3 regions of the Lentzea sp. NPDC037011 genome follow, and region 1 is predicted to be linked to each of the others. Evidence: riboswitches for the same ligand, from Rfam matches in the RefSeq annotation. Region 1 holds a riboswitch; each other region holds the start of a gene.

What was found. Region 1 has a riboswitch for glycine ahead of gcvT (glycine cleavage system aminomethyltransferase GcvT). Riboswitches for the same ligand answer to the same signal wherever they lie in the genome.
Region 2: linked by a shared signal. The riboswitch ahead of gcvH (glycine cleavage system protein GcvH) and the one ahead of gcvT (glycine cleavage system aminomethyltransferase GcvT) in region 1 are both predicted to bind glycine.
Region 3: linked by a shared signal. The riboswitch ahead of gcvP (aminomethyl-transferring glycine dehydrogenase) and the one ahead of gcvT (glycine cleavage system aminomethyltransferase GcvT) in region 1 are both predicted to bind glycine.

What each region holds. Positions count from the first base shown of each region.
Region 1 covers NZ_JBVJRT010000012.1:131,422-137,172, reverse strand. Annotated here, with positions in the region: gene ACZ7CH_RS32585 (CaiB/BaiF CoA transferase family protein) at 1-774, shown strand, start outside; gene ACZ7CH_RS32580 (hypothetical protein) at 1,112-1,291, shown strand; gene ACZ7CH_RS32575 (helix-turn-helix transcriptional regulator) at 1,456-1,947, shown strand; gene ACZ7CH_RS32570 (hypothetical protein) at 2,078-2,461, shown strand; gene ACZ7CH_RS32565 (DUF3817 domain-containing protein) at 2,476-2,778, shown strand; glycine riboswitch at 2,824-2,914, shown strand; glycine riboswitch at 2,916-3,003, shown strand; gene gcvT (glycine cleavage system aminomethyltransferase GcvT) at 3,103-4,197, shown strand; gene glyA (serine hydroxymethyltransferase) at 4,211-5,476, shown strand; gene ACZ7CH_RS32550 (COG4315 family predicted lipoprotein) at 5,726-5,751, opposite strand, start outside.
Region 2 covers NZ_JBVJRT010000008.1:127,805-133,555, forward strand. Annotated here, with positions in the region: gene ACZ7CH_RS25325 (MFS transporter) at 1-974, shown strand, start outside; gene ACZ7CH_RS25330 (TetR/AcrR family transcriptional regulator C-terminal domain-containing protein) at 984-1,664, shown strand; gene ald (alanine dehydrogenase) at 1,743-2,855, opposite strand; glycine riboswitch at 3,077-3,169, shown strand; gene gcvH (glycine cleavage system protein GcvH) at 3,231-3,611, shown strand; gene ACZ7CH_RS25345 (L-serine ammonia-lyase) at 3,643-5,007, shown strand; gene ACZ7CH_RS25350 (winged helix-turn-helix transcriptional regulator) at 5,014-5,370, opposite strand; gene ACZ7CH_RS25355 (vWA domain-containing protein) at 5,460-5,751, opposite strand, start outside.
Region 3 covers NZ_JBVJRT010000006.1:534,057-539,807, forward strand. Annotated here, with positions in the region: gene ACZ7CH_RS21705 (class I SAM-dependent methyltransferase) at 1-83, shown strand, start outside; gene ACZ7CH_RS21710 (hypothetical protein) at 96-278, shown strand; gene gcvP (aminomethyl-transferring glycine dehydrogenase) at 324-3,215, opposite strand; glycine riboswitch at 3,366-3,461, opposite strand; gene ACZ7CH_RS21720 (MerR family transcriptional regulator) at 3,560-4,126, opposite strand; gene ACZ7CH_RS21725 (bifunctional nuclease family protein) at 4,433-4,906, opposite strand; gene garA (glycogen accumulation regulator GarA) at 5,331-5,751, opposite strand, start outside.

The DNA.
Region 1 (5,751 bases):
GGGCCGCTGGCCGACCGGGCCGGGCACGACATCAACTACATCGCCGTCGCGGGCGCGCTGGAACCGCTCGGCCGGGCCGGCGGGCCACCGTCGTTCCCCATCAACCTCCTGGGTGACTTCGGCGGGGGAGGGCTGCTGCTGGCCCTCGGCGTGCTCGCCGCGCTGTACGAGAGGGAGCGGTCCGGGCGCGGCCAGGTCGTGGACGCGGCCATGGTCGACGGTGCCGCGCTGCTCACCACGTTCCTGCACGGCATGCGCAACGCGGGCATGTGGTCCGGTGGCCGCGGCGAGAACATGCTCGACGGCGGGGTGCCGTTCTACGACGTCTACGAGGCCGCGGACGGCAGGTACGTGGCCATCGGCGCGCTGGAGGAGAAGTTCTACGCCGACCTGGTGCGCGTGCTGGGGCTGGCGGACGCACCGTCGCGCAACGACCCGGCCCGGTGGCCTGAGCTGCGCGAACACATCGCGGCGGCGGTCAGGACCCGCACCAGGGACGAGTGGGCCGACCTCGCGCGGGACACGGACGCCTGCCTGGCGCCGGTGCTGACCCCGGCCGAGGCGGCGGAGCACCCGTTCACCGCGGAGCGCGCCACCTTCGTGGACGTCGCCGGTGTGCGGCACCCGGCGCCGGCGCCCCGGTTCGACCGGACCCCGGCGGCGGTTCCGACCCCTCCGGTGCCGGTCGGGGCGAACACCGCGGAAGTGCTCGCGAACATGGGTGTGGCGGAAGACCGAATTGCGGAACTGCGGCGGGCTGGAGCAATTGCGTGAACGGTCGGAGGCGCATTAATGACGACACCACGCCGTGACGGAGCGTGATGCCGGGCATTCGGCATCCGGGTGAGGCCCGGTGCACCTGTGTCTTGTCCAAGCTGTGGGATTCGAGGGTCCTCGCGCTCACCTCGTGCCCAGGACATCGGCGCTGGAAACCGGCGGCTTTAGCCGCCATTCGGGTGACAACAGGCCCGGTGCAGACGTGCGGTGGCGGTGGATCCGCCGCCCCGCCTGGCGTGGTGGTTGTTCATCGCACGGGTGAATGAGGGAGCATGTCGGGTGACACGGGCGGTTCGCCGCCCCACCTGTGAGCGACATGGACGGAGAGGGACCTGTGAACCTCAAGAAGGTGCTGGTGCTGGCGGGCGTCGCGCTGGTGCTGTTCCTCCTGATCACCCAGCCGGAAGAGTCCGCGTCGGGGGTCCAGACGGCCCTCGGCTGGCTGCGCGAGGGTGCGGAGTCGATCATCACCTTCGTCAGGAGCCTCTTCGGGACGGCCACCCCCGTCGCCTAGTGACCCTCGGTGATCCTCGGCCCTCCGCGTTGAGCCGGACGGGTGGAATGAGGCCAATCACGCACTGGTAACGGGTGTTCTGGCGATTCAGGGTCTGGCGATTGTCAGACCTACCGAATACCTTCCGCTGCAATGGCCGATCCCCGACCGACGAGGAGGCATGGATGGTCGAGGACTCCGGGGTCCACGAGCTGTTGCAGCAGTGGGCGGCTGAACGGTCTGACGACGCAGAGATGCAGGAGGTGAACCGGATCAAGAACGCGTGGCTCGCGGAGGCTCCCCCCTCGGCGCCCGGCATCCCCGTGCAGCGGGGAGGCAGGAGTGGGCCGCGTGGCTTGGTCAAGGTCGACTCGGCGGATCCGGCCTACGTGGCCGCGATGCGCAAGCGGGCGCCGGAGGCACCCGAGGCACTGCTCGCCGCCGCGGCGAGCTACTGGCAGCTGGTGGGCGACGTCGCCGAGGCCGAGCAGTGGTGGGACGCGGGCATCAGCCCGCTGGACCAGCGCGCGCTCGACTACCGCGCCGCCGGCCTCACGCCTGCCGACCTCGGAAGGCGCCTGGGACCGATGACGGTTCTCCAGCACCTCCGCCGCGGTTCGGCCGCGGCCTGGTGCGTTGCTCGTCTGCAGAGGCAGCGCCGGGACGGCGTGGCGTAGGAGAAGCGGGCTGTCGAGGCATCGGCAGCCCCGAAGTTCACTCGCAAACGGGCACGCGCGCTCCCGTGGCGCGCTACCCCCTCACGGGTGGCCTCCTGACAGGAGGCCTCACCCCAGTAGTGTGGAGGTCGTGCGCGGCCTCCTTACTCCCCAGCGTGTGCTGATCGCGCTCGCCTGTCTGGCGGCGCTGGTCCTCTGCTGCGGGCTCGCGTGGTGGCAGTGGCAGCGCTTCGAGTCCGCGAGCGGCACGTTCCAGAACCTCGGGTACGTGCTCCAGTGGCCGCTCTTCGGCCTCTTCCCCCTCTTCATGGTGTGGCGGTTCCGCCGTCTCGCGCGCCAGCGCCGTGACGAGGCTCTCTCCGCACCGGAGCCGGTTGCACCTCCCGTCGCACCGGTGACTACCGTTGACGCCGTCAAACCCGCGCCTGTCGAGCACTTCGACGACGAAGAAGACGCGGAGCTCGCGGCCTACAACCGCATGCTCGCGGACCTCAACGCGCGGGACGGTCGTTGAGCGAAGGCGGGCAGATGAAGGGTGCGTTGACCCGGTTCCGGGTCATGGCTTACGTGGTCGGTGTCTTCCTGCTGCTGCTGGTCGTGGCGATGGTGCTGAAGTACGCCGCCGGCATGGACCAGGCGATGAAGGTCGTCGGCCCGATCCACGGGTTCCTCTACGCCATCTACCTGGTGCTTTCGGTCGACCTGGCGCTGAAGCTGCGCTGGTCCATCAAGGGCACCGCGCTCGTGCTGGTCGCGGGGACGATCCCGTTCCTGTCGTTCTGGGCGGAGCGCAAGGTGGTGGAGAAGACTGCTCAGGGCGTGCCGCTGTGACGTTCGGCCTGCTAGCGTCTGGGGCAACCAACTGAACACGGCCGTCGATGTCGCGCGGGAGAGCTCCCTTCAGCGGGAGCGCCGAAGGAGCAACTCCTCCCCGGAATCTCTCAGGCACAGATACCGCACGACGAAGGCAACTCTGGAAAGCAGGCTCATCAGGAGCCTCGCCCACGGTGCAAGTCGCTCCGGCGACGAAGCTCTCAGGCTCATGACAGAGGGGGAGGCTCGCTCTGGTGAGGAGTCTCCGGTGGACCGTGTCATTCTTCTGTTGCCTCAGCCGGCCTGGCCCGGCTCTTCGGCGCACCCTGGAGGAGCGTTCTGATGTCCCGCCTCACGCCACTGAACGCTGAGCACGAGTCGCTCGGCGCGATGTTCACCGACTTCGCGGGCTGGAAGATGCCGCTGCGCTACTCCAGCGAGCTGGCCGAGCACCACGCCGTGCGCACCACCGCCGGCCTGTTCGACCTCACGCACATGGGTGAGGTCGTGCTGACCGGGCCGCAGGCCGGTGCCGCACTCGACTACGCGCTGGTCGGCCACATCTCCGCGCTCGCGGTCGGCAAGGCCCGCTACACGATGATCACCCAGGCCGACGGCGGCGTGGTCGACGACCTGATCGTCTACCGGCTGGGCGACGAGGAGTTCATGGTCGTCGCCAACGCCTCGAACGCCGCCGTGGTCGCCGAGGCGCTCGTCGAGCGGGCCACCGGGTTCGACACCGTCGTCACGGACAGGTCCACGGACTACGCGTTGATCGCGATCCAGGGCCCGAAGTCGGTGGAGGTCCTGGCCGGGCTGACCGACACCGACCTGTCGACGGTGAAGTACTACGCCTCCTACCCCTCGAAGGTGGCCGGGGTGGACGCGCTGCTCGCGCGCACCGGCTACACCGGCGAGGAGGGCTTCGAGCTGTTCGTCGCGCCCGACGACGCCGCCGCAGTGTGGACGGCGCTGCTGGAGGCCGGGCAGCCGCACGAGCTCAAGCCGTGCGGTCTCGGCTGCCGCGACACGTTGCGCCTGGAAGCCGGAATGCCGTTGTACGGCAACGAGCTGACCACCTCGCTCACCCCGTACCACGCGGGTCTCGGCCGGGTCGTGAAGCTCGACAAGCCGGGCGACTTCGTCGGCCGCGAGGCGCTGACCGAGGTGTCCGAGTCCGATGTGGACTCCGTGCTGGTCGGTCTGAAGACCCCCGAGCGCCGCGCGCCCCGCCACGGTTACGCCGTGCTGAACGGCGACGAGGTCGTCGGCGAGGTGACCTCGGGCGCGCTGTCGCCGACCCTGGGCTACTCGGTGGCGATGGCCTACGTGAACCGGGCGAGCTCCGCGCCCGGCACCCCTCTGCTGGTGGACGTCCGCGGCAAGAAGCAGCCGGTCGAGGTCGTCGCACTTCCGTTCTACAAGCGCGCCAAGTAGGGAGATCCTCCAGATGTCCGACCAGTTCAACGCCTCCCTCGCGGAGTACGACCCCGAGGTCGCGCAGGCCGTTGCGGCCGAGCTGGCGCGCCAGCAGGGCACCCTCGAGATGATCGCCTCGGAGAACTTCACGCCGGTCTCGGTGCTGCAGGCCCAGGGTTCGGTGCTGACCAACAAGTACGCGGAGGGCTACCCCGGCCGCCGCTACTACGGTGGCTGCGAGCACGTCGACGTCGTCGAGCGCCTCGCCATCGAGCGCATCAAGTCGCTCTTCGGCGCCGGTTTCGCCAACGTCCAGCCGCACTCCGGCGCCCAGGCCAACGCCGCCGCGATGTTCGCGCTGCTGCAGCCCGGTGACACGATCCTCGGCCTGGACCTCGCGCACGGCGGTCACCTGACCCACGGCATGCGCATCAACTTCTCCGGCAAGCTCTACAACGTCGTGCCGTACCACGTCTCCGACGGTGACGGCCGCGTCGACATGGCCGAGGTCGAGCGCCTCGCCACCGAGCACCGCCCGAAGCTGATCGTCGCCGGCTGGTCCGCCTACCCGCGCCAGCTGGACTTCGCCGAGTTCCGCCGCATCGCGGACTCGGTCGAGGCCTACCTGATGGTCGACATGGCGCACTTCGCGGGCCTCGTGGCCGCGGGCCTGCACCCCTCGCCCGTCCCGCACGCCCACGTCACGACCACGACGACGCACAAGACCCTCGGCGGTCCGCGCGGCGGCGTGATCCTGTCGAACGACGCCGACATCGCCAAGAAGATCAACTCGGCGGTGTTCCCCGGCCAGCAGGGCGGTCCGCTGGAGCACGTGATCGCCGCCAAGGCCGTGGCGTTCAAGCACGCCGCGTCGGAGGAGTTCGCCGACCGCCAGCGCCGCACCCTCGACGGTGCCCGCATCCTCGCCGACCGCCTCTCGCAGCCCGACGTCGCGCAGGCCGGCGTGAAGGTGCTGACCGGCGGCACGGACGTGCACCTGGTCCTGGTCGACCTGGTCAACTCCGAGCTGGACGGCAAGCAGGCCGAGGACGTGCTGCACCGGATCGGCATCACGGTCAACCGCAACGCGGTCCCCAACGACCCGCGCCCGCCGATGGTCACCTCGGGTCTGCGCATCGGCACCCCGGCACTGGCCACCCGCGGCTTCGGCGAGGGGGATTTCACCGAGGTCGCCGACGTGATCGCCGAGGCCCTCAAGCCGGGCGCCGCGATCGACGAGCTGCGCGCCCGCGTCGAGGTGCTGGCCGCGAAGCACCCGCTGTACTCCACGCTCTGACCCTGCGGCAACGAAGGGGCGGCACCGGACCTCCGGCGCCGCCCCTTCTCCGCCTGTTCGAACGTCACGCGGGGCCCCCGCGTTTCCCTGTGGGGAACGCGGGGCCCCCGCGTGACGTGAAAGACCACTCGATCGGGTGAGAGCGGAACGACGGGAACCCCGGCCCCTTCCCCAGGGCCGGGGTTTCGCGTGTCAGGGTGTCGTGTGTGTCAGGTGGACCGTCCTAACGGGATGGTCGTTGCAAGGGGACTAGGCCGCGGGCACCGTCACGCCGG
Region 2 (5,751 bases), on a different contig from region 1:
CGGTGATCGGCGGCGCGCTGATCAAGCACTTCTGGTGGGGCTCGGTGTTCCTGATCAACGTGCCGGTGGCGCTGCTCGCGATCGCGGCGGTGGCGTTCCTCGTGCCGGAGTCCAAGGACCCGGCCGTGCGCAAGCCGGACGTGCTCGGCTCGGTCCTGTCGATCATCGGCATGGTCTCGCTGGTGTACGCGGTGATCTCGGTGCCGGAGAACGGGTTCGGCTCGCCGCGGTTCGGCGTGCCGCTCGCACTGGGGCTGGTCGCGATGGCCGTGTTCGCGTGGTGGGAGCGGCGCACCACCGACCCGATGCTCGACCTCGGGTTCTTCGCCGACCGCCGGTTCACCGGTGCCGTGGCGTCGGGCGTGCTGGCGGCGTTCGGCATGGCCGGCTCGCTCTTCCTGCTGACGCAACACCTCCAGGGCGTGCTCGGCTACAGCCCGCTGGAGGCGGGCCTGCGCGTCGCGCCGATGGCGATCGCGTTGCTCGTCACCAGCAACACCCTCGGTCAGCTCGTGCTGAAACTGGGTGCCGCCAAGGCGATGCTGCTCGGCATGACGGTCGTCGCGGGCGGCGTGGTGCTGCTCTCGATCGGCACCACCTACCCGCCGACGCTGGCCGGGCTGGTGCTGATCGGCGTCGGTGTCGGTGTGGCACAACCGGTTGCCGTCAACGCGCTGATGGGCGCGATCCCGCCGGAACGCGCCGGCATCGCCTCCGGCCTGTCGTCCACGCTGACCGAGCTGGGCTCGTCGTTCGGCATCGCGATCCTCGGCGCGCTGCTGTCCGCGCGGTTCGTCGCCGCGCTGCCCGACGGAGTGCCGGGACGGTCGCTGTCGGAGGCGCTGCACAGCGGCGCGGACCTGACCGTGGTGCGCGAGGCGTTCTCGTCGGGCATGAGCGTCAGCCTGGTGGCCGGCGCCGTGTCCGTGTTCCTGGGAGGTGTTGTGGCGAGCGTGCTGCTGCGGCGTGCCTAGTATCGAGCCGTGGACAGCGTGTGGTTCGGCAAACCCAGGCCGGCGAGCGGCCAGCACCTCGGCCTGAGCCGGGAGGCCATCGTCCGCAAGGCGATGGAGGTGCTGGACGAGCACGGCCTGGCGAAGCTGTCCATGCGCAAGCTCGCCGCCGAGCTGGGCGCGGCCCCGATGTCGCTGTACTGGCACGTGCCCACCAAGGACGCGCTCATCGAGCTGTGCCTCGACGAGATCTACGGCGAGTTCCCGCGCCCGGCCCCCGGCGCCGCGTGGGAACCCGCGCTGCGCGAGATGATGCACGCGTTCCGCCGTCTTGCGCTCGCACACCCGTGGTGGGTGCGCGGCATCGGCGAGTTCACCACCATCGGTCCCAACGCCGTCGCCATGGCCGACGCGATGCTCGAACCCATGCGGGCGGCCGGCCTGACGATGGTCCAGGCGTCGCAGGCGATGTCGGCGGTGTCGAGCTTCGTCGTCGGGTACACGACGGCGGAGGCGAACTTCCGCAGCCGCGGCGGCCACGACGAACCGCCACCGGACCTCGGCCGGATCGCGGACCTGTACCGGGAGAAGCACCCCCGCTACGTCGAGATGCTGGACCAGCAGGAGCTGTGGTCGCTGGAGGGGCAGTTCGAGTTCGGGCTGGACTGCGTGATCGACGGGGTCAAGGCGCGGGTGGCCGCGCTGCGGTGACCGCGAGGAGGCGCGCCCGTGAAGGCGAAACCCCCGCAGCGTGCTCCGCGTGCGGGGGCTCCTCCATCCGACTGGCTCTCAGACCACGGACTCCAGCGGCGTGTGCACCAGGCCGGTCGCCTCGGCCACCGGGCCGTTGGTCAGCTGACCGGCGTGCGCGTTGAGGCCCAGGGCGAGCGAACGGTCGTCCTTCAGCGCCTTCTCCCAGCCCTTGCCGGCCAGCGCGACCGCGTAGGGCAGCGTCACGTTGGTGAGCGCGTAGGTGGAGGTGCGGGGGACGGCGCCGGGCATGTTGGCGACGCAGTAGAACACCGAGTTGTGGACCTCGTAGGTCGGCTCGGCGTGCGTGGTGGCGCGCGAGTCCTCGAAGCAGCCGCCCTGGTCGATGGCGATGTCGACGAGCACCGAACCCGGCTTCATCTCCGCGACCAGCGCGTTCGAGACGAGCTTCGGGGCCGCGGCACCCGGCACCAGGACGGCGCCGATGACCAGGTCGGCCTCGCGGACGGCCTGCTCGATCGCGAACGAGTTGGACGCGAGCGTGCGCAGGCGGCCCTGGAACTGGGCGTCGATCTGGCGCAGGCGGTCGACGTTGGTGTCGAGGATCTGCACGTCGGCGCCCATGCCGACGGCGATGGTGGCGGCGTTGACACCGGCCACACCGCCGCCGATCACGACAACGCGGGCCGGGGCGACACCGGGGACGCCGCCGGGCAGCACGCCGCGGCCACCGGAGGGCTTCATCAGGCTGAACGCGCCCACCTGCGGGGCGAGGCGGCCCGCGACCTCGGACATCGGGGCGAGCAGCGGCAGCGAGCGGTTCGGCAGCTGCACCGTCTCGTAGGCGATGGCCGTGGTGCCGGAGGCCAGCAGGGCCTCGGTCAGCGGCTTGTCGGCGGCGAGGTGCAGGTAGGTGAAGAGGGTCTGGCCGGAGCGCAGGCGGGGGTACTCCTCCGCGATCGGCTCCTTGACCTTGAGGACCAGGTCGCCCTCGGCCCAGACGTCGTCGGCGGTCGGGAGGACCTTCGCACCCGCGGCGAGGTACTCCTCGTCGGTGATCGCGGAGCCCAGACCGGCGCCCTGCTCGACGTACACGTCGTGGCCCCGGCTGGTCAGCTCGTGGGCCCCGGCCGGCGTGAGGGCGACGCGGTACTCGTGGTTCTTGATCTCGCGAGGAACGGCGATCCGCACGATGACTCCTCCGTTTCGGCTGGCTGCTATCTCACAATGTGGGGCAGCCGGGAGGTCATGTCACTGTGCGGGTTGCACTGTTCGGGACCAGGCCGGTTGTGCTGCTGGGACAAAGCGACCTGCGCCACGCCTGTACCGGTCCCGCGTTGACACCCGGTGGCGGGCCCACATAGCGTTCCCACCGGAACTGAATAACGGCCGCGGTGCCCCTGACGGGCACCAGAACCCGGGTGGGAGAGACCTCGACGAGCTGGTCGGGGCGCCGAAGGGGCAAGCTCCCGCACACTCTCAGGCAGCAAGACCACTCGGGGTAGGCAACTCTGCACGGCGGAGGGGGCGCACGTTTCCTGCCCGTCATCTGCCAGAGGAGTCGCCGTGGAGTTCCCCGAGAACCTGCTCTACACCGCCGAACACGAGTGGGTCGACTGGACGCCGGGCACCCAGGACCCGTTGACCTGCGGGATCACCGAGTACGCCGCGGACGCGCTGGGTGACATCGTCTTCGTCCAGCTCCCCGAGGTCGGGGCCGAGGTCGTCTCCAACCAGGTCTGCGGCGAGCTGGAGTCCACCAAGTCCGTCAGCGACCTGTTCTCCCCGGTCACCGGCGAGGTCCTCGAGGTCAACACCGCCGTCGTCGACGACCCGGCGATCATCAACACCGACCCGTACGGCGCCGGCTGGCTGTTCAAGGTGCGCGTGGACTCCGCGGAGGACCTGCTCACCGCGGCCAAGTACGCCGAGCTCACCTCAGACTGACCCGCTCGCACCCACCACGAAGGACTGATCAGTGGCGATCAGCGTTTTCGACCTGTTCTCCGTCGGCATCGGGCCGTCCAGCTCGCACACCGTCGGCCCGATGCGCGCCGCCGCCATGTTCGTCGAGAAGCTCGGTGCCCGCGCGTCCGAAGTGGACCGCGTGCACGTCGAGCTGTTCGGCTCGCTCGGCGCCACCGGGCACGGCCACGGCAGCCCCAAGGCCGTGTTCCTCGGCCTGGAGGGCAACCTCCCGGAGGAGGTGGACCCCGCGGCCGCCGCCCACCGCGTCGAGGAGATCGTCGCGAGTGGACGGCTGCGGCTCGGCGGCACGCACGAGATCGGCTTCGCGCACGACCGCGACCTCGTCATGCACCGCCGCAAGTCGCTCCCGTTGCACCCCAACGGCATGAGCTTCGAGGCGTTCCGCGGTGACGAGCCGGTCGAGCACGCCGTCTACTACTCGATCGGCGGCGGCTTCGTCGTCGACGAGAACGCGTCCGGCAGCGACCGCATCAAACCCGACTCGACCCCGCTGCCGCACCCGTTCCTGACCGGCGACGAGCTGCTCGCGCGCTGCCGCGAGACCGGCCTGTCGATCAGCGAGATCATGATGGCCAACGAGCTGTCGTGGCGCTCGGAGGAGGAGGTGCGGGCCGGGCTCCTGCACATCTGGCACGTGATGCAGGAGTGCGTCGAACGCGGCTGCACCGAGCAGGGCATCCTGCCCGGCGGTCTCAAGGTCCGCCGCCGCGCCGCCGAGATGCGCAAACGGCTGGAGGGCGAGCACTTCGTCACCGACCCGCTGCGCGTCATGGACTGGGTCACGCTCTTCGCGCTCGCCGTCAACGAGGAGAACGCGGCAGGCGGCCGGGTCGTCACCGCACCGACGAACGGCGCGGCCGGCATCGTGCCCGCGGTCCTGCACTACTACACCAGGTTCGTGCCCGGTGCGAACGACGACGGCGTGGTGAGGTTCCTGCTCACCGCGGGCGCCATCGGCGTGCTGTTCAAGGAGAACGCCTCGATCTCCGGCGCCGAGGTCGGCTGCCAGGGCGAGGTCGGCTCCGCGTGCTCGATGGCCGCCGGTGGTCTCGCCGAGGTCCTCGGCGGCACCCCGGAGCAGGTCGAGAACGCCGCCGAGATCGCCATGGAGCACAACCTCGGCCTCACCTGCGACCCGATCGGCGGCCTGGTGCAGATCCCGTGCATCGAACGCAACGCCGTCGCGTCCGTCAAGGCGATCACCGCGGTGCGCATGGCGTTGCGCGGCGACGGCTCGCACTTCGTGTCGCTGGACAAGGTCATCAAGACCATGCGGGACACCGGCAAGGACATGTCGGTGAAGTACAAGGAGACGGCGCGCGGCGGTCTCGCCGTCAACGTCATCGAGTGCTGAGGCCGGTCAGGGCCTGGCGTCGTACCGGCGCTGGGCCTCGATCACGTCCGGCATCCGCGACTCCAGCAGCACGATCAACGCCATCAGCTTCTCCGCCGTCTCGCGCCCGAGCGGCGTGAGGCTGTAGTCGACCCGCGGCGGGTTCGTCGGCTGCGCGTCGCGGTGCACGAGCCCGTCGCGCTCCAGCGCGTGCAACGTCTGGGACAGCATCTTCTCGCTGACGCCGTCGACCCGGCGGCGCAGCTCGTTGAACCGCAGCGACCCGTCGACCAGCGCGCTCAGCGTCAGGCTGCCCCACCGGCCGGTGACGTGCTCCAGCGTGGGACGTGACGGGCACGCCTTCGCGAACACGGTGAACTCCATGTCCGCGAGGGTACCCCATCGCACTTACGAAAAGTTAGTGCTCGCTCGAACGGCAGGCCCGCACACAGCGCGTGTGCGGGCCTGCCTGCTCAGAACGGCCAGTCGGCGTCGCGCCCCGCCTCGATCAGCGGAACCGCGCGGAACGTCGCGTCCGTCAGGCCGCCGAACTCGTGCCGGTTCCCCGTGCCCGACGCGAACGCCCCCTGTCGGTACCCGCCCAGGTTGAACCCGTAGACCGGCACGTGCCGCGGCACGACGTCGTCGACCCCGGCACCGCCCGGCCCGGCGACCGTCTGCATGTCCGAGATGATGAACACCCGGTCGTGCCCTCGGTACGAGCTCTTCAGCGCACCGATGACGTCGGTGCCGTGCCCGACCTCA
Region 3 (5,751 bases), on a different contig from region 1:
GGCTGCGCGACGCCGGGTTCGCGGTCGAGGCGCAGTGGCTGCTCGGCGAGGACGGCGCGGTGCTGTTCGCCCGGCGCGGGTGAGACCATTCCACCGTGGCAGAGGAACAGACGTGCCAGCGGTGCGGTGAGGCCGTGGAGCTGGCCCCGGAGGACTTCGAGCTGTTCGAGCGGATGCACCCGGACTGCTTCCACTTCGCGTTCGAGCACGACCTCACCAGGCCGGGCATCACCGAGCAGGAGAACTGCGGCGACGAGACCTGTCCGGTCGGAGCATGAGAGGAGGGGCGCACCCCTGGGTGCGCCCCTCCTCCGCGGTGTGGATCAGCTGCTGTAGGCCTCGAGGGGCGGGCAGGAGCAGACCAGGTTGCGGTCACCCTTCGCGCCGTCGATGCGGCGGACCGGCGGCCAGATCTTCGGAGCACCGGTACCGGCCGGGTACACGGCCTCCTCGCGGGTGTACGGGTGGTCCCACTCGCCGACGGTCACGCAGGCCGCGGTGTGCGGTGCGTTGCGCAGCGGGTTGTCCTCGACGGGCCACTCGCCGGCGCCGACGCGGTCGATCTCGCGCTTGATGGCGATCATGGCGTCGATGAACCGGTCGATCTCGGCCAGGTCCTCGGACTCGGTGGGCTCGACCATCAGCGTGCCGGCGACCGGGAACGACATGGTCGGGGCGTGCAGGCCGTAGTCGGCCAGGCGCTTCGCCACGTCGTCGACCGTCACGCCGGTGGCCTTGGTGATCGGGCGCAGGTCGAGGATGCACTCGTGGGCCACGAAGCCGCCCTCGCCGGTGTAGAGGACTGGGTAGTGCTCGTCCAGGCGGCGCGCCACGTAGTTCGCCGCGGCCACGGCGGTCAGGGTCGCGCGGCGCAGGCCGTCGCCGCCCATCATGCGCACGTACGCCCACGAGATCGGCAGGATCGACGCGGAACCCCACGGGGCCGCGGAGATCGGGCCCACGCCCGTCTCGGGGCCCGCGGTGGGCTGCAGCGGGTGGTTCGGCAGGAACGGGGCGAGGTGGGACTTCACGCCGATCGGGCCGACGCCGGGGCCGCCGCCGCCGTGCGGGATGCAGAACGTCTTGTGCAGGTTCAGGTGCGAGACGTCCGAGCCGAACTTGCCGTAGCGGGCCAGGCCGATCAGCGCGTTGAGGTTCGCGCCGTCGACGTACACCTGGCCGCCCGCGTCGTGGACCAGGCCGCAGACCTCGCGGACGGTGTCCTCGTACACGCCGTGGGTCGACGGGTAGGTGATCATGATCGCGGCCAGGTCGTCGGCGTGCTCGGCGACCGTGGTGCGCAGGTGGCCCATGTCGATGTTGCCCTTGTCGTCGCACTTCACGACGACGACGCGCATGCCGGCCATGACGGCGGACGCGGCGTTCGTGCCGTGCGCGGACGACGGGATCAGGCAGACGTCACGGGCGGAGTTGCCGTTGGCGCGGTGGTAGGCGCGGATCGCCAGCAGGCCGGCGAACTCGCCCTGCGAGCCGGCGTTCGGCTGCAGCGACACGGCGTCGTAGCCGGTGACCTCGGCCAGCCACGCCTCCAGGTCCGACACGATCGTCAGCAGGCCCTTCGCGTCCTCGACCGGCGCGAACGGGTGCAGCGTCGAGAACTCGGGCCAGGTGATGGACTCCATCTCCGCGGTCGCGTTCAGCTTCATCGTGCAGGAGCCGAGCGGGATCATGCTGCGGTCCAGCGCGACGTCCTTGTCGGACAGTGCGCGCAGGTAGCGCAGCAGCGCGGTCTCGGAGCGGTGCGCGTGGAAGACCGGGTGGGTCAGGTAGTCCGAGGTGCGGCGCAGGTCCGACGGGATGCCGTCGGCGGTGTCGGTGTCGATCGCGTCCACATCGGACCCGGTCACGCCGAACGCCTCCCACACGGCGACGACGTGCGCACGCGTGGTCTTCTCGTCGCAAGCGACCGCCACGACGTCGGCGTCCACGAGGCGCAGGTTGATGCCGAGCTCGCGGGCCTTCGCGACGACCTCGGCGGCACGGCCCTCGACGCGCACCTGCACGGTGTCGAAGAACTCGCCGTGCACGACGTCGAGACCGGCCTCGCACAGGCCCGTCGCGAGGACGGTGGCCAGGCGGTGCACGCGGGTCGCGATGGCGCGCAGGCCCTCGGGGCCGTGGTAGACCGCGTACATCGACGCGATCACGGCGAGCAGCACCTGCGCGGTGCAGATGTTCGAGGTCGCCTTCTCACGGCGGATGTGCTGCTCGCGGGTCTGCAGCGCCAGGCGGTAGGCCAGCGAGCCGTCGGCGTCGACGGAGACGCCGACGAGGCGGCCGGGCAGCTGGCGCTCCAGGCCGGAGCGGACGGCCATGTAGCCGGCGTGCGGGCCGCCGAAGCCGATCGGCACGCCGAAGCGCTGGGTGGTGCCGACGACGACGTCCGCGCCGATCTCACCGGGCGGGCGCAGCAGCGTCAGCGCCAGCAGGTCGGCGACGACGACGGCCTGCGCGCCGGCGGCGTGGATCTCCTCCACCAGCGCGGCCTGGTCGCGGACCACACCGGACGCACCGGGGTAGGACAGCAGCACGCCGAAGAAGTCACCGCCCAGGCCCAGGCCCTCGATGCCCTGCGACAGGTCGGCGACGACGACCTCGATGCCCAGCGGCTCGGCGCGGGTCTCGATCACGGCCAGCGTCTGCGGCAGCGTGTCGGCGTCCACGACGAACTTGTTCGACTTCGCCCTGCCCGCGCGGCGCACCAGGGTCATGGCCTCGGCGGCGGCGGTCGACTCGTCCAGCATGGACGCGTTGGCCATCGGCAGGCCGGTCAGGTCGCCGACCATCGTCTGGAAGTTCAGCAGCGCCTCCAGGCGGCCCTGCGAGATCTCCGGCTGGTACGGCGTGTACGCGGTGTACCAGGCGGGCGACTCCAGGACGTTGCGCAGGATCACGCCCGGCGTCACGGTGTCGTAGTAGCCCAGGCCGATCATCTGGGTCATCGGCCGGTTCTGGGAGGCGAGCGCGCGCAGCTCGGCCAGCGCCTCGGTCTCCGTGGCGGGCGCCGGCAGGTCCAGCACCAGGTCGCGCTCGTGGATGGACGAGGGCACCGCGTGCTGCGCCAGCTCCTCCAGCGATCCGACACCGATCACGTCGAGGATGCGGGCGAGCTCGGCGGGGCGCGGGCCGACGTGCCGGTCCGCGAACGGGGTGCCGTGCTCGAGAGCGGCGAGCGGAATGCGGTCCTGCGTCATCTAACGCCTCCGGGGGGCTGCGGGCACACGTGTCCTGGTGCCCTCCCCGCTCTGTCCGTACCCGGCATCGGGCGCCTGAGAGGTTCACCCGCCACGAGAGCGGGCTTTCACCGTCGGCGGGATCTCGAGAGATCCGCTTTCCAGAGGCGTCTCGCTCACGCGGTCCTGGGTGCCTGAGAGGTTCCCGGGGAGGAACTTGCTCCTTCGGCGCCGGGTGCAGCACCCGGTCTCTCCCGCCTGAGTTCAGCGACTACCCGTGAAGAGTACCCGCAGGCAGGCCCGCCAGTCCCCACCGACGCGACCTACGTCTCAGCGACGGGACCGGCTGAGCCGGCGACAGCGGGTCAGCCGGTGGCGCGCTCCCGGCGGCGGCGGGTCAGCTCGTCCTCGGTCATCGGCGCGATTTCCACGCCGTCCGCACGTTCGGCCGGGAACTCGTGGATGGTCCCGCTGATCTCCCGCATCGCACCGCTCACCGCGATGCCGAACACGCCCTGCCCGCCCTGGAGCAGGTCGACGACCTCCTCGGGGGAGGTGCACTCGTAGACGGTCGTGCCGTCGGAGAAGAGCGTGATCCGCGCCAGGTCCTGCACGCCGCGGCGGCGCAGGTGGTCGACGGCGACCCTGATGTTCTGCAGCGAGACCCCGGTGTCCAGCAGCCGCTTCACGACCTTCAGGACGAGGATGTCCTTGAAGGAGTAGAGCCGCTGGCTGCCGGAGCCGTGCGCCATCCGCACCGTCGGCGCGACCAGGCCGGTCCTGGCCCAGTAGTCGAGCTGCCGGTAGGTGATCCCGGCGATCTGGCACGCCGCGGGTCCCCGGTAGCCGACGAGTTCGTCCGGCAGCGAGGAGTCCGGGAACAGCTCACCCTGCTGCCCGGATTCGGCCCGCAAGGGCGCTTCCTCGACCACGCCTGCCTCCCCTCGCCAACGGCCACGAAAGTCGGGGCCGTCAAGCCGCCTGGTCCACTCGCGCAGACCGGCGACGTCCACTCGAGTTCGACGGTAAGACCGCTCCGAGGGCAGGTCAACGCGACGCGCGGGGAGTGTTGGCCCCCAACCTGAGGCGGGGGTCCGCACCGTCACCCGAACTAGGACGTTCAGGTGACGTTTAGTGATTGTTTAGCGGCCATGATGTGCGGAAAGTAGTCCGATCGAGGGACACCCCACCGATCGGCGCCGGGTCCGAACAAGACGGTCAGCGACAGTCGGGGGAACTCAGGTGTCGGCGCCCCGGAAGTCCTCGGGAGACACGGAGTCGAGGAACTCGCGGAACTTCTCGACCTCGTCCTCCTGCTCGTCCGGGATGATCAGACCGGCCTCCGCCAGCACGGACTCCTCCGCGTGGATCGGCACGCCGACGCGCAGCGCGAGGGCCACCGAGTCGGACGGGCGGGCGGACACGCGCACGTCGCCGTCGAACACGAGCTCGGCGAAGAACGTGCCCTCCTGCAGGTCGGTGATCCGCACCTGTTCGAGGTTGCGGCCCAGCGCCCCGATGACGTCCTTGAGCAGGTCGTGGGTGAGCGGGCGGGCCGGTCGCACGCCCTGCTGCTCCAGCGCGATCGCGGTGGCCTCGACCGAGCCGATCCAGATCGGCAGGTACCGCTCACCCTCGGTTTCGCGCAGCAGGAGGATCGGCTGGTTCTGGGGCAGCTCCACCCGGACGCCCACGACACGCATCTCGCTCATCGGGTCTCGCCTCCCTCTGACTCGTTGGGGAGTACCCGGAACGTCTCCGAGCATCCCCCGGCACACGCGTTCGACGCTACCCGCCAAGCGGGCCGTGTGCTCAATCGTTGCGGGCAGAACGTGATCAAGACGATGGCCGCTCGAACCCGCTCTTCCCCGCACCGGGTACAACGAGCGGAAGAGGGCGGCCGATTCCCGGAAAGCACGGCGAACCGGGAGGAGTTCCGCGCAACGGCGGTCAGCGCACGAGTGCGTTCGGGCTCGACGCAGGAAAACTCCCGCGGAGCGCGGCGAACTGCTCAATGACGCAAAACAGTGGAGAAGACGGCAACAGCACTGCACGGTGGAACTCGGGGCGGAGCTGCGTGAGCACCGCCCCGACGCTCGTCATCCCGCAGACCCGGGACCGGCCGGTCCCAGGCCGTCAGGCTCCCGCGGAGCCGGGACCGGTCAGGAAGACCAGGCGGAACTTGCCGATCTGGACTTCGTCGCCGTTCGCGAGGACGGCCTGGTCGACCGGCTCGCGGTTGACGTAGGTGCCGTTGAGGCTGCCCACGTCGATCACGACGAACTCGCCGCCCTCCCGGCGGAACTCGGCGTGGCGGCGCGAGACCGTCACGTCGTCGAGGAAGATGTCGCTGTCGGGGTGGCGCCCCGCGCTCGTCGTGTCGCGGTCCAGCAGGAACCGCGAACCGGCGTTCGGGCCGCGCTTCACCACGAGCAGCGCGGAACCGGCGGGAAGGGCGTCGACACCGGCAACGGCCGGCTCCTGTGCGGGCGCCTCGGCGCCGCCTTCCATCTCCTGGAGGAAGTCCGCCCGGAAGACGGAGGTCCGCTCCGGGGAC